Regions from separate parts of the Variovorax sp. HW608 genome, predicted to be linked through region 1. Evidence: predicted binding sites of a transcription regulator. Region 1 holds the regulator's gene; each other region holds the start of a gene.
The links. Region 1 encodes FNR, which switches genes on or off when oxygen is low (the NO sensors DNR and NnrR bind a similar motif). Its sites were predicted from a motif close to TTGATNNNNATCAA; they were not measured.
Positions count from the first base shown of each region.

Region 1 (4,192 bases):
GCCGGCTGCGGCGTAGCTCAGCATGCGTCCTGCGTGGAATGCCAGCGTCGCCCCCTGCCCGTGCATGCCCAGGCCGGTCAGCGCAGCGGCACCGCCTTCGGGCGCTCGCACGATCCGGATGACGCCAGCGCAGGCCGCGCCGCACATCGCGACGCAGTGCGGCCCGCCGGCCAGCCCCATGAGGAGCCCCGCTCCGAGCAATCCGGTCTGCATCCTTCAGACGATCCGCGAGAAGCGCGACCGGTTGCGATCGGCCTGCAGGTAGCGATCGAACGCCATCGCGATGGCGCGCACGAAGAACCAGCCGGTGGGCGTGACTTCGAGGTCGCGCTCGCTCACGCGCACCAGTCCCTGCGCGGCCAGCGGTCCGAGCGCGGCGAGCTCGTGCGCGAAATGGTCCTTGAAATCGATCAGGTGCGCGAGGCTGATGGTCTCGAAGTCCACTTGGCCCTGGCACATGATGGCCATGATCACCGCCCGGCGAAGCACATCGTCCCGTGTGAGCGCCAGACCGCGCACCACCGGAATGCGGCCCTGGTCGACCAGGTCGTAGTACTCCTCGAGCGTCTTGGCGTTCTGGCTGTAGGTCGCGCCGACGCGCCCGATGGCCGAAACGCCCAGCGCCACCAGGTCGCAGTCCGGCTGTGTGCTGTAGCCCTGGAAATTGCGATGCAGGCGGCCCTGCCGCTTGGCGATCGCGAGCGGGTCGTCCGGCAGCGCGAAATGGTCCATGCCGATGTAGACGTAGCCGGCGGCGGTGAAGGCGGCGATCGCCCGCGACAGCATCTCGACCTTGGTCTTCGCGTCCGGCAGATCCTCTGCCGCGATGCGCCGCTGCGGCTTGAAGCGCTCCGGCAGATGCGCATAGGCATAGAGCGCGATCCGGTCCGGCCGCAGGTCGCACACCTGCGCGAGCGTGCGGTCGAAAGAGGCCCGGCTCTGCTTGGGCAGCCCGTAGATGAGATCGATGTTGATCGAGCGGAATCCCAGCGAACGCGCGCTCGCCATCAGGTCGAAGACCTCGGCCGCGGGCTGGATGCGGTGCACCGCCTTCTGCACGTCCGGGTCGAAATCCTGCACGCCGAAGCTCAGCCGGTTGAAGCCGAGCCTGGCCAGCCGCTCGAGCCGGGCGCCGTCCACGGTGCGCGGGTCGATCTCGATGGATTGTTCCCGCTCCGGCGAAAGCGTGAATTCGCGCCCGAGCATCGCGAGCAGCCTGCCGAGGCCCTCGTCGTCGAGGAAGGTCGGCGTGCCGCCCCCCAGATGCACCTGGCTGACCACCGCCCCCCGACCCAGCGCAGCGACCTGCAGCGCCAGCTCGCGCTCCAGGTAGTCGAGGTATTCGACCGCCCAGTGCTTGTGGCGGGTGACGATCTTGTTGCACGCGCAGTAGTAACAGAGCGATTCGCAGAACGGCAGGTGCACGTACAGCGAGAGCGGCCGCCCGTGCATCCCGGTGGCGCTGCGCTGGTGCAGCGCCTGGATGTAGTCGTCGGCCGTGAAAGCATCCACGAATCGATCGGCCGTCGGGTAGGAGGTATAACGTGGACCGGAGACGTCGAAACGCCGCAGTACGGCAGGCGACGGCAGCTCCAGGGAAGGTGAAGCGGTCGCGAATGCAGGGAAAGAGTTCATCGCAGGCGATCAAAGGCGGTCTGCGGCCACTATGCCGCCAGGACGCTCCTCGATCATTGATGCGGATCAACACCCGCGGCCACGCCCGGCTTCAGAATCAACAACATACTCGACGTACATCAATGAAAATCGAAAACATCAAGGTTGCCTGCTCGAGCTGCAACCTGCGGGAGCTCTGCATGCCGGTAGGGCTGGATCCCTCCGAGCTCCAACGCATCGACGACATCGTGGCCAAACGGCGCAAGGTCCGCCGCCGCGAGATGCTCTTTCGCAACGGCGATCGCTTCACCTCGCTCTACGCGATCCGCACCGGCGTCTTCAAGACCCGGGTGGCGAGCCAGGACGGCCGCGACCAGGTAACGGGCTTCCAGATGGCCGGCGAGATCATCGGCCTCGACGGCATCGTCAACGACCAGCACACCTGCGACGCGGTGGCGCTGGAGGATTCCGAAGTCTGCGTGATGCCCTTCGACCGCATCGAGGAGCTTTCGCGCGAGGTGACCGCGCTGCAACGGCACGTGCACCAGATCATGAGCCGCGAGATCGTGCGCGAGCACGGCGTGATGATGCTGCTGGGCAGCATGCGCGCCGAAGAGCGCCTCGCGGCCTTCCTCCTCAATCTCGCGCAGCGCCTGCATGCGCGCGGCTTCTCGCGCTCCGAACTCGTGCTGCGCATGACGCGCGAGGAGATCGGCAGCTACCTCGGGCTCAAGCTCGAAACCGTGAGCCGCACCCTCTCCAAGTTCATGGAAGAGGGGCTCATCGAGGTCCAGCAGCGCAACCTGCGCATCGTCGATGCCGAGGGCCTGCGCCGGCTCATCACGCCGGCCGCCTGCTGATCGGCGCCGCCCACCAATCCAAGACACCTGCGGAACCGGCCCTGCCGGGCCGCTGGGTGCACCCTTCACCGCACATCGTCCGCCGGCGTCGCGGCATGGTTGCGGCCGCTCAAGGCCGGCATCAGCTTCTTGTCGGCCAGGGTCTTGTTGATTTCGATGCCCTGCCGATAGTAGTCCTCGGCGACGACCGGGTCCGGCGAGCGCATGGCCAGCCACAGCGTGACGAAGCTCGCGACCACCACCACCGCCGGACCGGCCAGGACCATCCACAGCAGCGGGTAGCGCCACCAGGGTTGGCTGGTGACTGCATCGTTCTTGTTCGTTGCGTTCATCGTCATCTCCTTGAATCGCATCAACGGGGCACCATGAAGGTCGCCTTCTCCGAAACCTGCGCCCCGCCCTCGGCGGCGCGGACGTCGAAATACACCGGGTGCGAACCCGGCTCCGCGCCGCCATACGGCAGTTGGAGGCGCACCGCGACCCAGCGCGACTGCGCAGGCCCCACTTCCACAGGCTGTTCGGGCGACGCGCGCAGTCCGTCGAGACCGCGAGCCTCGATGCGGTAGTGCTGCGTCTTTTCGGTCGCGTTCATGATCTGCAGGCGGTACACGTTCTCGATCCGGCCGCCTTCGGCGATGCGCGCCAGCGTGCCGCGATCGCGCACCACGTCCACCTTGAGCGGCGTGCGGATCACCAGGCTGGCCAGCAGGCCGATGCACAGCGCGACCAGGACGCCGCTGTAGATCAGCACCCGCGGCCGCAGCACGCGGCGCAACATCTGCCGCGATGACCAGTGCCCCGCCATGCTGTTCTGCGTGGCGTAGCGGATCAGGCCGCGCGGCGAGGCGAGCTTGTCCATCACCGTGTTGCAGGCGTCCACGCACAGGCCGCAGCCGATGCACTCGTACTGCAGGCCCTGCCGGATGTCGATGCCGGTCGGACACACCTGCACGCACAGCGAGCAGTCGATGCAGTCGCCCTGCCCCAGCGCCCGCGCATCCGCGCCCTTGGCCCGCACGCCGCGAGGCTCGCCGCGCTCGGTGTCGTAGCTCACGATCAGCGTGTCGCGGTCGAACATCGCGCTCTGGAAGCGCGCGTACGGGCACATGTACTTGCAGACCTGCTCGCGCATGAAGCCCGCATTGCCATAGGTCGCGAAGGCGTAGAACAGCACCCAGAAGACTTCCCAGCCGCTCATGCGCGTCTGCAGGAAGTCCAGGCCGAGATCGCGTATCGGCGTGAAGTAGCCGACGAAAGTGAAGCCGGTCCACACCGCGATGCCGAGCCACACCACGTGCTTGAACCACTTCTTGACCAGCTTCTCGATCGAGAGCTCGCCGTCGTCCAGCCGCATGCGCGCGGCGCGGTTGCCTTCGATCTTCTGCTCGATCCACAGGAAGATCTCCGCATAGACCGTCTGCGGACAGGTATAGCCGCACCACAGGCGCCCCGCCACCGCGGTGAAGAGGAAGAGCGAGAGCGCCGAGATGACCAAGAGCCCCGTCAGGTAGATCAGGTCCTGCGGATAGAGCACCAGCCCGAAGATGTAGAAGCGCCGCGTGGCCAGGTCGAAGAGCACCGCCTGCCGCTGCCCCCACTCGAGCCACGGCATGCCGTAGAACACCAGTTGGGTGACGAACACCATGACCCAGCGCCAGCGCGCGAAGACGCCGTCGATGGAGCGTGGGTAGACCTTCTTGTGCGCCTCGTACAGGCCC
Region 1 covers NZ_LT607803.1:6,201,681-6,205,872, forward strand. Annotated here, with positions in the region: gene VAR608DRAFT_RS29310 (sulfite exporter TauE/SafE family protein) at 1-213, opposite strand, end outside; gene hemN (oxygen-independent coproporphyrinogen III oxidase) at 217-1,635, opposite strand; gene fnr (fumarate/nitrate reduction transcriptional regulator Fnr) at 1,695-2,474, shown strand; gene VAR608DRAFT_RS29325 (FixH family protein) at 2,540-2,806, opposite strand; gene ccoG (cytochrome c oxidase accessory protein CcoG) at 2,827-4,192, opposite strand, start outside.

Region 2 (4,192 bases), 3.5 Mb from region 1:
GTCATAGCAGTTGCCCGCGCCGAAGGGAATACGCTTCATCGAGTCGGGCAGGTGCCGATAGAAGGCCGGGATGAAGCGAAAGCCATGCTCGCCAGGCAGGTCGGGCCGCCCTCCCACACCGGTGCCCGTCGCAGGCAAGGTGCGCGACTTGCCTCCAGGGATGGTCTTGAGTTCGTAAACCGTGACCTCGAATCCGCGTTCGAGCAGCTCGTGCGCCGCCGTCAGACCGCCGATTCCCCCACCCAGCACCGCCACCGATTTGCCCATGAAGACTCCTCGATCCCATTGTTGTGTGAGGCGCGATCGTAGAGAACCTTTGTATGAATTGGCAAGATGTGCCACTCCCACCGGTCGCTCAGGGTCTTGTCTTCATCGGCCCAGGCTGGCCCACAGCGCCGGCTCCAGCGAGGCGGCCGCGAGCAGGCCGCCCATGAAGGCGCCTTGCACGCCCGGACTGACCACGTCCTGCCCCGCCAGCAACAAGCCAGGCAGGGGCGTGCGCACATGCAAGGCCGGGCTGGTCAGCCGCCCGGCGCTCATCTCGATGCCATACATGGCGCCGCCCGGAGAACGCACATAGCGCCGCTGCGTGAGCGGCGTCGACAACTCGTGGAAGCGCAGCATGGGCTTGAGCGCCGGGAAGTGGCGCAGGAACTGCGACAGCAGCCTCTCCTCGATCCGGGCCTCCAGCGCGAGGTAATCCTGCGGCCGCTCGCCGTCCGGCCGCGCCAGCCAGGGCGCGAAGACATGCGGATCGACCATGGCCACCAACTCGGCGGTCGGCCTGCCGCGGCTTTCCGGGTCCTTCAGCGACGGAAAGGCCACGAAGATGCCGGGCGCATCTTCGTCGGCCGGTCGTTGCCAAAGGCTGCCGATGGCGTCACCCTCGAAGATCCAGTGGTTTGCGCTGCTCGCACCGGCCGCTCGCAGGTCGCCCTCCAGCCCGACGAACAGCGAGATGCAGGACAGCCCCGGGGCCAGCGCCTGGATGGTCTGTTGCCAGCCGGCGGCGACATCGGGCGCCAGACAGGCCACGGTGTTGCCGACGCCCATGGCGGAAATCAGTCGCGGGCTCGACGCCACGTGTTGCTCGCCGCCCATCGCGTAGACCACGCCACTCACGCGCCCGCCCTCGGTCGTGATGCGCTGCACATCGCAGCCCAGGCTCAAAGCGCCACCGGCGGCCTCGATCACCGGCTGCAGGCATTGCGCGAAGCGAGCCGGACCTCCTATCGGGTAATAGGCGCCGCCGTTGTAGGCGCCGGTGACCAGGGCATGCATCGCAAACGGCGCCTGCGCCGGCGGTGCGCCGTAGTCGGCCCAGCGCGCGCCCAGCACCGCCCGTAGCTCGGGGTCGGAGATCAGCGCCAGCTCGTCGGCCAGCGTACGCCGCGTCCAATGCTCGGCATCGGCTCCGCGCCAGAGGCTCAGGGCCCAGGCCACCCAGTGCGGCATGGCATGCGAGGCGAAGAGCTGCATGGCGGTGCGACGCGCCGCATCGCAGGATTCGAACCAGTGTCCAATGGCGCGTTCCTGCTGCGGAAAGCGCGCAACGAGCGCTTCGCGGTAGGCCGATTCCGGGTGCAGGATGCCAAACTCGAAGCCGGGCAATCGGACGATGTCACGATGGCGTCCCACATGCGGCCTCCGGCTGCCACCGCGACTGCGTGGCCCAGGCGCGCAGCATCGCTCCGCCGCGCGAATGACCGTTTGACGCACCGCAAGGCAGTGCAAGCCCAAGCCCCAGGGCCTTGATCGCGGTCAAGGCCGCGCGGCTCGACAAATCCAAAAATGCAGGGGAACGCTCCTTCCTCTGGAGGTCACGCATGGACGACGAAATGAGACGGAAGATCCTGGCGCTGCTGGATCAACATCGGATCATGACCATCGCGACGCTGCGCCCGGATGGCTGGCCGCAGGCCACGACCGTCGGCTACGTGAACGATGGCCTGACCCTGTACTTTCTCTGCGGGCTGGACAGTCAGAAGGCAGGCAACCTGGCGCGCGATGACCGCGTCTCGCTGACGATCGATCACGACACGGCGGACTTGATGGCGATCACCGGCCTGTCGATGGCAGGACGCGCGCAGGCGGTGAATGACCGGGCCGAAGCGGAGAAAGTCCTGCGCATGCTGCCGCTGAAATACCCGGACGCCCCGCCCCTGCCGATGAAGATGCCGAGCCCGGACGAGGTTCGCCTGTTCCGCATCACGCCCACGGTCATTTCCGTGCTCGACTACTCGAAGGGCTTTGGGCATACGGATCTCGTCACTTGCTGATGCCTACGGCGCTGACGCTCCCTGCTTGCGCTTGCAGATCCAGCACCAGCTGCTCGTACGAGCTGGCAATATGGTCCACGCTCTCGCGAAACTCGGCCTTGGCCTGCCCCGTCGCCTCGGCTTGCCCAGGCAGAACGAGCGCCGCGATGTGAGCATCGGAAGTCTCCAAACGCAGTTCACGCGCCAGTCTTATCCCGGTCTCCGGGCTCGCACCACCGGTCATCGTGACCAGGCAAATGACGCGGATCGTTGTCTCAGGCATTCGCGAATATTTCAGGGAGCGCAAATCTTCAATCGTCAGATCTCGTGCGTCCAGACGCAGGCTTCGCAGCATTCGAACAAGGATCTCGGTCACCAGGTCATCGCCCGGCCCGCCCATGCCCACGCAGACGACAACGGAGTGATCGCCGGGTTGTTCGCCCGTCTGCGGGTGTTCGCGGAGCATCCGCCTCTGCCGCAGCAAGCGCGCCGAACTCGCTTCCTCGAGCACGGACATCGGCTTTGGACTCATGGCGCGATCACGCTTGGCACCGTCGAGGGCTTCGACGACCTGCACGATCGTGCTGCGAAGTTGGGCCTGTTGCCGCAGCGTGGTCTGTCCCTTGAGGTAGTCGGCGCGGCCCAGCTGAATCGCAGGCACCAGCACGCTGTCACAGTACCTGGCGAACGATCCCCGCCGCAGGTATTCGCGTGCCCCGGCGATGATCTCCTCCGAGTCGCCGGACAGAGCCCGCTGGTAGAACTTCTGCGCCATCGTCAGCGCCGGGCCATCCCCGAGCACGACGTCGAGGAAGCCCAGCGACTCGGCGTGGCGGCCGGCTACCGCCAGACACAAGGTCAGCGGCGTCGCGATGATCACGCCGACCGCCCCCCACAGCCAGCCCCAGAAGAGCGTGGCCAGCACGATGGACAAAGGAGAGAGCCCCGTCGCCTGACCGTAGACACGGGGCTCGATGACGTGGGAGGTGACCAGGTCGGCCGTCAGGAACACGGCGCCCGTCGTCAGCATCAGGGTCCAATTCTCGGCCGCACCCAGGGCCAGAAGCATGGCCAGCAAAGCTGCCGCGAGCACTCCGACATAGGGCACGAACCGCAGAATGGCTGTGATCGCTGCAATCAGCGCCGCCTCCGGCAAGCCCGTGGCAGCGAGCGCTACCCAGATGACAAGCCCGAAGCAGATGTTGACCGCTATCTGGCGCGCCAGATAGCGAGAAAGCCTGTCGCCGGCGTCGTTGATGGCCAAGGTCGTCGCCCGCAGATCGCCGCCCATGAGTCGTATGAAGCGGTCCCGCAGGGATTCCCGCTCCAGCAGCAGGAAGACAAGGACGACGATCGTGATGCCAGCGCTGCCGATCGGACCAGCGACCCATGAAAGAAGTCGGCCGAGGCGCTCCATCGGGTCGGGCTTGGGTTGGAGGACGCCTTCCGACGATTTTCCATCGACTCCGGAACGGACGACTCTTGTCGTCGGTTCGGCGGCATTGGCCCCGACCTTGCTGGCCGGGTTGAAGAGCGCTTCAGCGGCGTCCCAGGTCTTCTCGATCGGCGACAACGCAACGAGACGCAGCGAGCGCAAATTGCGCTCGAGCGTCGCCTGGTATGCAGGCAGATGAGATGCCATCCGGATGGCATGCACACCGATCAGCGTAGCCAGCAGTGCGATGACCAGGGCAGCGGACGCTACGGCTCCCAACACCGATGAGACATGCCCCAGTCCGAAGACGCGCAGCCGCCGGACCAGAGGGTTGACTGCGAAGCACAGCAAGACTGCCAGGGTCACCGGTACGAGGATCGACCGGCCGAGATAGAGCAGGCCGAGCGCAGCCGACATTGCCAGCACGATGAGCGCGATGCTCCAGGTGCGTGGGAATCGCCTCGGCCATCCTCGGTTCATCGCAGGTACTCGACCAACT
Region 2 covers NZ_LT607803.1:2,696,701-2,700,892, forward strand. Annotated here, with positions in the region: gene VAR608DRAFT_RS12630 (FAD-dependent oxidoreductase) at 1-267, opposite strand, end outside; gene VAR608DRAFT_RS12635 (phytoene desaturase family protein) at 370-1,638, opposite strand; gene VAR608DRAFT_RS12640 (pyridoxamine 5'-phosphate oxidase family protein) at 1,827-2,279, shown strand; gene VAR608DRAFT_RS12645 (AI-2E family transporter) at 2,269-4,173, opposite strand; gene VAR608DRAFT_RS12650 (DUF3313 domain-containing protein) at 4,170-4,192, opposite strand, start outside.
Region 2: VAR608DRAFT_RS12635 (phytoene desaturase family protein) is a predicted target of FNR. The motif match lies at 1,752-1,765, and genes of this name have one in related genera.

Region 3 (4,192 bases), 250 kb from region 1:
CAGGCCGTGCGTGATCACCAGGCGCGGCAAGGCCGGGTGCGACCATTCGAGTGCCGCGCGGACGTAGGCCGTTGCCGCGGCGCAGCGGCCCGCGCGCAGGTGCTCGACCTGGGCGCGCACCAGTGCCCGGTAGACGAGCGCGTAGCGCAGCACGCCTGCGGCTTGCTGCTCGCCGGTGGCGTCGAGCCATGCGTTGAGGAATCGCCAGGCGAAGTCCGGCCGCCCGCGCGCCGCGAAGTCCATCGCCGGAAACGCTGCATCTTCCGCAACGTCGATCCATCGCAGCGCGGGGTCGAACTCGATGGCGTCGAAGCCGGCGACCGCCCCGTCGAGGTCGACGATGTTGTCCAGGTGAAGGTCGCCGTGGCATTCGCGGACATGGCCGCTGCGGCGGCGCGAGACCCATTCGGGCTCGAGCTTGCGGGCGCCTGCCTCGAGCCACGCCTGCAGGCCTGCGCTCTCGGCGGCGGAGAGCATCGGGCGCACGCCCTCGAGCGCAGCCAGGGCGCGGCGCAGCGGGGGCGCGTGCCCCGTGTGCTCAGCGGTTACGTGGCGCCGGACGGGCGCTGCAGCGTGCGCAGCGGCCAGCATGGCGGCAAGCTCGTCCACGTCGCGCGCGGTGAGCGTGCCTGCGGCCAATCGCTCGCTGAAGAGGGCTCCATCGGCGAAACGTCGCATGTGCACGGCATAGTCGAGCACCGGCCCGGCGCCGTCGATCTCGGGCGCCGATGGGTTCCCCGTGATGCGTGCGACACCCAGGTACAGCGAAGGCGCCGTGCGGCGGTTCACGCGCACTTCCTCGTGGCAGAAGTGCCGCCGCTTGCGCAGCGTGGCGTAGTCCAGGAAGGCGAGGCGCACCGGCTTCTTCAGCTTGTAGGCGTGAGCGGGCGTGAGCAGGATCCAGGAGATGTGGGTCTCGATCACCCGCGCGCCCAGTCGCAGCGCGAGCGCGCGCACCAGGGCTGCGTGCTCCGCCAGCCGGCCCCGCGGGGGCGGACCGTCTGGTTCCGGGGTTGGCACGTGCACTGACTCGGGCGCCGGGTCAGTGGGCCATCAGCACGGGCACGGTCATGTGCGCGAGGATCTCGCGCGTCATCCCGCCCAGCACCAGCTCGCGCACGCGCGAGTGGCCATAGCCGCCCATCACGAGCATGTCGCTCTGGAGGTCGCACAGCCGTGACAGCAGCGCGTCGGACATCGGCACGTCGCCGACCAGGCGGTCGACCGTGGCCGCGATGCCGTGCCGGTCGAGCCAGCCGGCGAGATGCAGCTGCATCATCGGCCGCGCGTCCTCCGTGTCATCCTTCCCGGCGACATGGAGCAGCGTCACCTGGTCGGCGCGCGACAGCACCGGCAAGGCCGCGCCGAGGGCCAGCGCGGATTCGCGCGAACCGTTCCAGGCCACCATGACGCGGCGCGGGGCTGCCTTGAACTCTCCGGCGTAGGGCACCACCGCCACGGGGCGGCCAAGTCCCAGCATGACCTCGCCCACCAGCCCGTGGGAGGGGGTATCCGTCCGGTCGCCGCCGCCTTCCTGGCCGAGCACCACGAGATCGCTGGTGCGCCCATGCTCGATCAATGCGTCGGTGGTCAAGCCGTCGACCTGGCGCAACTCGAAGGAGACGGATCGCGAGGCCTTCATCTGCGTGCGGAAGGTCTCGGCGATGCCTTCGGCGCGCTGCTTCAGGTAGGCGGCCGATTCCGCAATGAAATCGCCCGCACCGGTGTCGATCGCGCCGGCCGGGATCGAGCCTTCGTAGAGGCCCGTCGGCAGCAGGCCGACCACGTGGGCATCGTGCTCGTGCGCCAGTGCCGCAGTGAAGGCGATGCGCGCCGCGCAACGGCTGCTGTTGTCGAGGTGGACCAGGATCGTCTTGTAGCTCACCGCTGTGCCCTTCTTCATGGATGCGATGCCGCATCTTCGCGCGCAGGCGCCGGCGGCGTTTGCGCTTCGTCAAGGCCGGGCGTCGAACTCCGGTTTGATCCAGCACAAACCGGCACGCCGGCGTCTTCCCTACATTGGGCCGAAGCGGGGGCCTCATGCCTCGCTCCCCATGTGAAAGGAATGCCATGAAATCCGATGCACCGGTCCCAAGCGGCGTGTTGGCCGAGCTCGACCGCCAGACCTTGCGCAGGCAGCTCGAGACCCTGAAGCAACGCACGCTGGACGAGCTGTGTCGGCGCACCGAGCCGCTGAACCCCCTCCAGGAGCGCGTGTCGTACGAACATGAGGTCCACGACAACGCGGACGATGCGGAACTGGAGCGCAGCGAGGACCTGCGCTTCGCCGAGATCGACGCCGATCGCCAGCGCCTGCGTGAGATCGAGCAGGCCCTGCGGCGAATGGACGAGGGCCGCTATGGCGTGTGCGTGGACTGCGCAGAAGGCATTCCGCGCGAGCGCCTCATGGCCTATCCGACGGCGCTGCGCTGCGGCGCCTGCCAGCTGGCCAGCGAAAGGCAGCGCCGCACCTGAAGTCGAAGGCCGCCGGCCGGGTTACGATGGCCCGGTGAACACAGTCGCCACCCCGCATCTCGCCGTCCTCGACGACGAGGTCGAGATCACCCGCATGCTGTCCGTCTACCTGAGCGCCCAGGGCTATCGCGTCAGCGCGGTCCACTCGGGATCGGACCTGATGGCGTTGATGGCCAGCGATCCACCGGCCCTGCTCCTGCTCGACCTCGGCCTGCCGGGGGAGGACGGTTTCGCGATCGCCCGGACCGTGCGCGAACACTGGCACTGCGGCCTCATCATCGTGACGGGCCGCGGCGACGCGGTGGACAAGGTGGTGGGGCTGGAGGTGGGGGCCGACGACTATGTCACCAAGCCCTTCGATCTGCGCGAGCTGCTGGCCCGCATCAAGGCCGTGCTGCGGCGCGTGGCGCCGGCCCCGCCGCCGGCTGCCCCGGCCGTGGCTTCGCCGCCGGCCCCGAATGGGCAGGTGCTGCGCTTTGCGAACTGGGCGCTCGACACGGCCGCACGACGCCTGCTCGATCCGAACGGCACGGAGACCGTGCTGACCACCGGGGAGTTCGAACTGCTCAGCGTGCTCGCAAGCCACCCGAACCGGGTGCTGTCGCGCGATTTCCTGCTCGAATCCACGCGCGGGCGCGAGGCGGGCCCGTTCGACCGGACCATCGACGTGCAGATCGGGCGTCTGCGCCGCAAGCTCGAAGCCGACCCGGGCAACCCCCAGATCATCAAGTCGGTGCGCGGGGCAGGCTACATCCTGGTCGCGAAGGTCGAAGCCGGCTGAACCCGGAGCCGTGGCCGGGTCGTGCCAGCGACCGTCATGGCTGTCGCACGAGGGTGGCCGGAAGTCCCGGTACATCGACGCGCAGTTGCAGAACGCAGCCGGACCACGGCATGGCTGCCAGCTCGTCGGCCGGCCGCTTCTCTCGCGCCGTGGTGATGTAGAGGGTGCGCAGGTCCGCCCCTCCGAAGCAGGGCATGGTCGGGCAACGCACGGGGAGCTGAACCGTGCGCAACAACTCGCCCTCTGGCGAGTAGCGCAGCACCCGGCCGCCTTCGAACATCGCCACCCAGTAGCAGCCCTCCGAATCGACGGCGGCGCCGTCGGGCCGGCCGGCGTAGTCTCCGGAGGGCGGGTGTGCGGCCGGTGGGTCGAAGCGCGCGAAGATGCGGCGGTTCGCGGGCTCGCCGCGCTTGAGGTCGTAGTCCCAGGCGGTGACCGTGTGGGCCTTGGTGTCGGCCCAGTACATCGTGCGGCCGTCGGGACTGAAGGCGAGGCCGTTGCTGGTCGTGATGTCGCCGGCGACGCGCTGCAGGCCCTGCGGATCGAGCCGGTACAGCGATGCCAGACGCTGGTCGCGTGGTTCGTAGATCGTCCCGACCCAGAAGCGGCCGCGCGGGTCGGTCTTGCCGTCGTTGAAGCGCTCGAACGCCGTGTCGTAGGGGGCGCTGGCCATCACGGTCCGCCCGCCGGTCGCCGGATCGAAGCCGAGCAGGCTGTCGCGCTGCGCCACGATCAGCGTGCCGTCGTCGCAGGCGGCGCAGCAGCCGAGATCGTGCGCGAAGGCCCAGCTCGCGTGTGCCTGGCTGCCGGGGTCATAGCGATGCAGGGTGCGGCCCGGGATGTCGCACCAGTACAGCGCCTGCTCGCGCGGATGCCACAGCGGCGATTCGCCGAGCAGGCAGGGTTCGACGGGCAGGCGTTCGATGTCCATCACAT
Region 3 covers NZ_LT607803.1:6,452,130-6,456,321, reverse strand. Annotated here, with positions in the region: gene VAR608DRAFT_RS30520 (bifunctional aminoglycoside phosphotransferase/ATP-binding protein) at 1-1,020, opposite strand, end outside; gene VAR608DRAFT_RS30515 (universal stress protein) at 1,043-1,903, opposite strand; gene VAR608DRAFT_RS30510 (TraR/DksA family transcriptional regulator) at 2,071-2,475, shown strand; gene VAR608DRAFT_RS30505 (winged helix-turn-helix domain-containing protein) at 2,510-3,256, shown strand; gene VAR608DRAFT_RS30500 (SMP-30/gluconolactonase/LRE family protein) at 3,291-4,187, opposite strand; gene VAR608DRAFT_RS30495 (carbohydrate kinase family protein) at 4,192-4,192, opposite strand, start outside.
Region 3: VAR608DRAFT_RS30510 (TraR/DksA family transcriptional regulator) is a predicted target of FNR. The motif match lies at 1,980-1,993, and genes of this name have one in related genera.

Region 4 (4,192 bases), 250 kb from region 1:
TGCGAGGCGAAGAATCTGTTCCGCGCTGCTTCCCATGACGAGCCGCGAGACGCCGCGGCGCCCGTGCGTGCCGAGCACGATCAGGTCGGCACGCCATTGCGTGGCTTCCGTGATGACGACGTCCTGGACCGGGGATTCAGAGATGACCGCGGGGTATGCCGTCGCGGTGTAGCGTTCGTGCAGCGCGGTCTCGACCTCGACGCCGGCCGCCAGTGCGCTGCGCTTCGCGTCCTCGATGACACGCGCACCGTCGTCGCGTGCGGCCTGAAGCCACTTTCCCGGCGTGCCGGACTGAGCGTCCATGGCGAGGGCCAGCGACAGGTCGTCGACGACATGGACCAGCCGCAGCCGGCCATGGGTCAGCTGGGCGAGGCGGATGGCCTCTTCGAGTCCGTGCTGCGAGACCGGGCTGCCGTCGACGGGGACCAGGATGCGTTGGTACATGGAGCCTCCTTCGGTGCGGTGCAGGTAATGCGATGCGCCCAGTATCGAAAGGGCAGCGAAGGACGCGCTTGATCTGGCGCAAACGAGGGTCATCGGGTGCCGCCCGACGAAAGACTCAGGCGCTGCGCAAGGCGTCGACCAGCACGGCCTGCATGATGCGGCGGTGGTTGTCCTGCGCGGCTTCGTCGTCGACCGCCATGTCGCCGATCCACAGGACCCAGCGGCCGGGCCCGGAGGCGTCCGCGACCGCCGCCATCTTCTCGCCGCCGCCCTCGGCGCGGGTCTTCGTGAGGATCGCGACGCCCATCGCGCGGGCCGCGGCCATGAACATCCGGGCCCGCGCCCTGCGTCCGTTGCCGATGAAGACGATCCGCCGGTCGCCCGGGCCCTGGTGCTCGCAGAGCGTCCAGAGGTCCGCGATCACCCGGGCCGGATGGGTATCGAGTTCCAGGCCGGGGAACACCGGCACGCCGGCCTGCGACTCGATCAGCCGCCGGATCGAGGCATGGAGATCGGCGCAATCGATGCCGTCGTACATGCGGCCGAGCAGACGGGCCAGCGTACCGACCTCCTCGTCTGCTTGGCGGGTCCGCGCGGGGCGGGGAAATTCCAGCATGGCCACGCGGGCGCCGATTTCCTCGGCGGCATGTTGCAGGCTCGACGGCCCGGCGGAGGCATCCGGACGCAGCAGCGCGAGGTTCTTGCCGCGCAGCGGACGCGCGGCTGCGGGCCGCCGCAGTTGCTCGGCGGTCGCAATGAGGGAGGCAATCCCGGCGGAAGACAGGGGGTCGGCCACCGGAGGTCGCACGGCATGAGAGGCGATCACGCGGCCAACGCTACGCCGGTTGCGACGGGCGGACTTGACGCCGCTCAATATCGATGCGTCCTCAAGCGCCTGACAGGCGCCCGTGGCTCATTCGATCGCCAGCGCGCCGCTGGGCAGCGTCACGCGAAGCGGCTTGCGCCCGGCCTCCGCCTCCGTCTTTTCGCCCTCGGTCGGCTGTTCGATCGCGCGCACCAGCAGGATGGGGACGGGCGCGATGCGCAGGATCTGCTCGGCGCTGCTGCCGAGGAACAGGCGCTTCGCCCCGCGGCGGCCGTGGGTGCCCAGCACGATCAGATCGGCCGGCCAGCTCGCGGCCTCCTTCGTGACGAGCTCGGGCACCGAGCCGTCGAGGTTGTCGCGCAGTATCGTGTCCGCTGCGATGCCGGCGGCCAGGGCCTTCTGCCGGCATTCGGCCAGGAGCTTGCTGCCGTTCTCGCGCAGCAGGCCCACCCAGTCGCCGACATAGCCGGAATAGGCGTCCATCGCAAAGGCGGCGGACAGCTCGTCGACCACGTGGATCAGCCGCAGCCTGCCGTTGACGAGTCGCGCCATGTCGATGGCCTGCTCGAGGCCCTGCATCGAGGTCGCGCTGCCGTCGACGGGGACGAGAATCTGCTGGTACATGGCGTGCTCCTTGTGGGTGTTCTTGAACGAGCCCCAGTATGGCGCGCAGCCCGCGATCGCGATTGACGCAGGTCAAGCGCCGCAGGGGCCGATGCCGCTTGATCCGGATCAAGCGGCAGCGATATCCGCCAAAATAGCATCGAACGACCCAGGGAGGGCAAGGCCCACGCGGCGCACCGGACGAGACCATGAGCAGCATGACTTCGATGTTGGCGACCCTTGTGGCGGGATGGCTGCTTGCCTTCAGCGCCACCTGCCAGGCCGCGGCGGATGCCGGGGACCTCGCATCGAAGGCGTCGGCGCCATCCGCCGCCGCCCAGCCCGACGAAGCCGCCACGCTGCGCATACTCCATCGCGACATCCTCACGATGCGGGGGCGCATCGCCGGCATGACGCCGCAGGCGCGCGTGCGGCGGGCCCGCGAACGCCTGGAGGCGTTGCCGGACGAGGCGGTTGCGCTGCCGATCAATACCGTGCAGTTCCAGTCCGGCGGCGGCCGCGGCGTGCAGTTCCTGGTCGGCGACCTTCCCTTGTTCTCGGTGGTCGAGGGTGACGTCGACGCCGACACCAAGCAGGATTTCGACGCCCTGGTCGCCCAGACGCGCGACCACATGGAGGAGGTCCACGCCGCATGGGGCGAGATGCGCAGCAGGCCGCTGTTGCTGCAAGGCCTGTTGCGGTCGGCTGGTGCCACCTTGCTCTTCGTTGCGTTGGTCTGGGGCGCCTATCGGGTCATGGCCCGGGTGGTGGTGCTGATGGAAAAGAGGCGGGACGTGCTCGCGGCACGCTTTTCCCACGTCGACTGGCGCGAATTCCTCGCCAGGGTGGCGGTCGTTGTCCTGCAGGTGCTCCAATGGATCGTCCTGCTCGCGCTCACCTATTCATGGGCGCACTTCGTGCTCGGCAGCTTCGTGGCCACGGCGCCGATCGCGCGCGATCTCGGCGATTGGCTGGTGCACAAGCTCTCCTGGCTGGCCGAGGGCGCGCTGGACAGCCTGCCGGGGTTTGCAACCGTCGTGATCGTCCTCGCATTCACACGCCTGGTCGTCGACCTGCTGGGCTACCTGTTCGATGCGCTGCAGAAGGGCCGCCTGCGCCTGCCGCTGTTCCACCCCGAGACCGTGAGCGCGACCCGCCGCATCTTCACGGTCTTTGCCTGGTGCGTCGGCATCGCAGTGGCCTATCCTTTCCTGCCCGGCGCGAGCAGCGATGTGTTCAAGGGACTCTCGGTCCTGTTCGGCCTGATGATCACGCTCGGGTCCACCGGGCTGGTCACGCAACTCATGAGCGGGCTGGTCGTCATCTACTCGCGCTCGCTGCACAAGGGCGACTTCGTCGACATCAACGGCGTGCAGGGCGTGGTCACCGAGGTGGCCTCGCTCGCGACCAAGATCGTCAACGTGCGCAACGACGAAATCACGATCCCGAATTCGGTCGTGATCTCCAGTCCGATCCACAACTATTCGAAGCTCTCGGGCACGCACGGCACGCTGCTCAGCACCAAGGTCACCATCGGCTACGACGCGCCCTGGCGGCAGGTGCATGCACTGCTGATCGACGCGGCGCGCAGGACCCGCGGCGTGCGCGCGACGCCGGAGCCCTACGTCTACCAGCGCGCGCTGTCGGACTTCTACGTCGAATACGAGCTGTTCGCCAGCATCGAGAACCCGCCGGACCGCATCCCGATCCTTTCGGCCCTTCACGAGAGCATCCAGGACGCCTTCAACGAGCACGGTGTCCAGATCATGTCGCCGCACTTCCTGGGCCAGCCGGACCACGCGGTCGTGGTGCCGAAGACGCAGTGGTACGCGAGCCCCGCCTCGCCGGGCCCGCAGGTGTCATCCGTGCGCGGCCGCCAGGGGTGAGGGCAGGAGGGGCTCGTCGGCTGCGAGCGGCTCGGCGGCCGCGCGCAACTGCCGCAGCACGGCGGCGTCGGCCTCCGAGGCATCGGATGTGCGGGCGGCGAGGCGCTCGCGCAGGACCCCATCCGGTGCCTGGCAGGCGAGGATCTGGAACCGCACGCCGCACCGGCGTGCGAGTTCATGTGCCGCGTCGCGCTCGGCGCGACGCAGGAAAGCCGCATCGATCACCACGCTGAAGCCCGCGCCGAGGAGGGTGCGCGCGAGCGCGAAGAGCTGCTCGTAGGTGCGCGCCGTCGCCTCGCGCGAATAGATGTCGAGCCCGTGCGCGCGCGAGCTCTCGAGCGCACCCAGGCCGAACAGGCGCTTGCGTTCCACGTCGGAGCGCACGCGGATCGCCCCATGCTGCTCCAGCAGCCTTTGGGACTGGAAGGTCTTG
Region 4 covers NZ_LT607803.1:6,456,333-6,460,524, reverse strand. Annotated here, with positions in the region: gene VAR608DRAFT_RS30540 (universal stress protein) at 1-444, opposite strand, end outside; gene VAR608DRAFT_RS30535 (hypothetical protein) at 560-1,240, opposite strand; gene VAR608DRAFT_RS30530 (universal stress protein) at 1,358-1,894, opposite strand; gene VAR608DRAFT_RS30525 (mechanosensitive ion channel family protein) at 2,083-3,759, shown strand; gene VAR608DRAFT_RS30520 (bifunctional aminoglycoside phosphotransferase/ATP-binding protein) at 3,733-4,192, opposite strand, start outside.
Region 4: VAR608DRAFT_RS30530 (universal stress protein) is a predicted target of FNR. The motif match lies at 1,993-2,006, and genes of this name have one in related genera.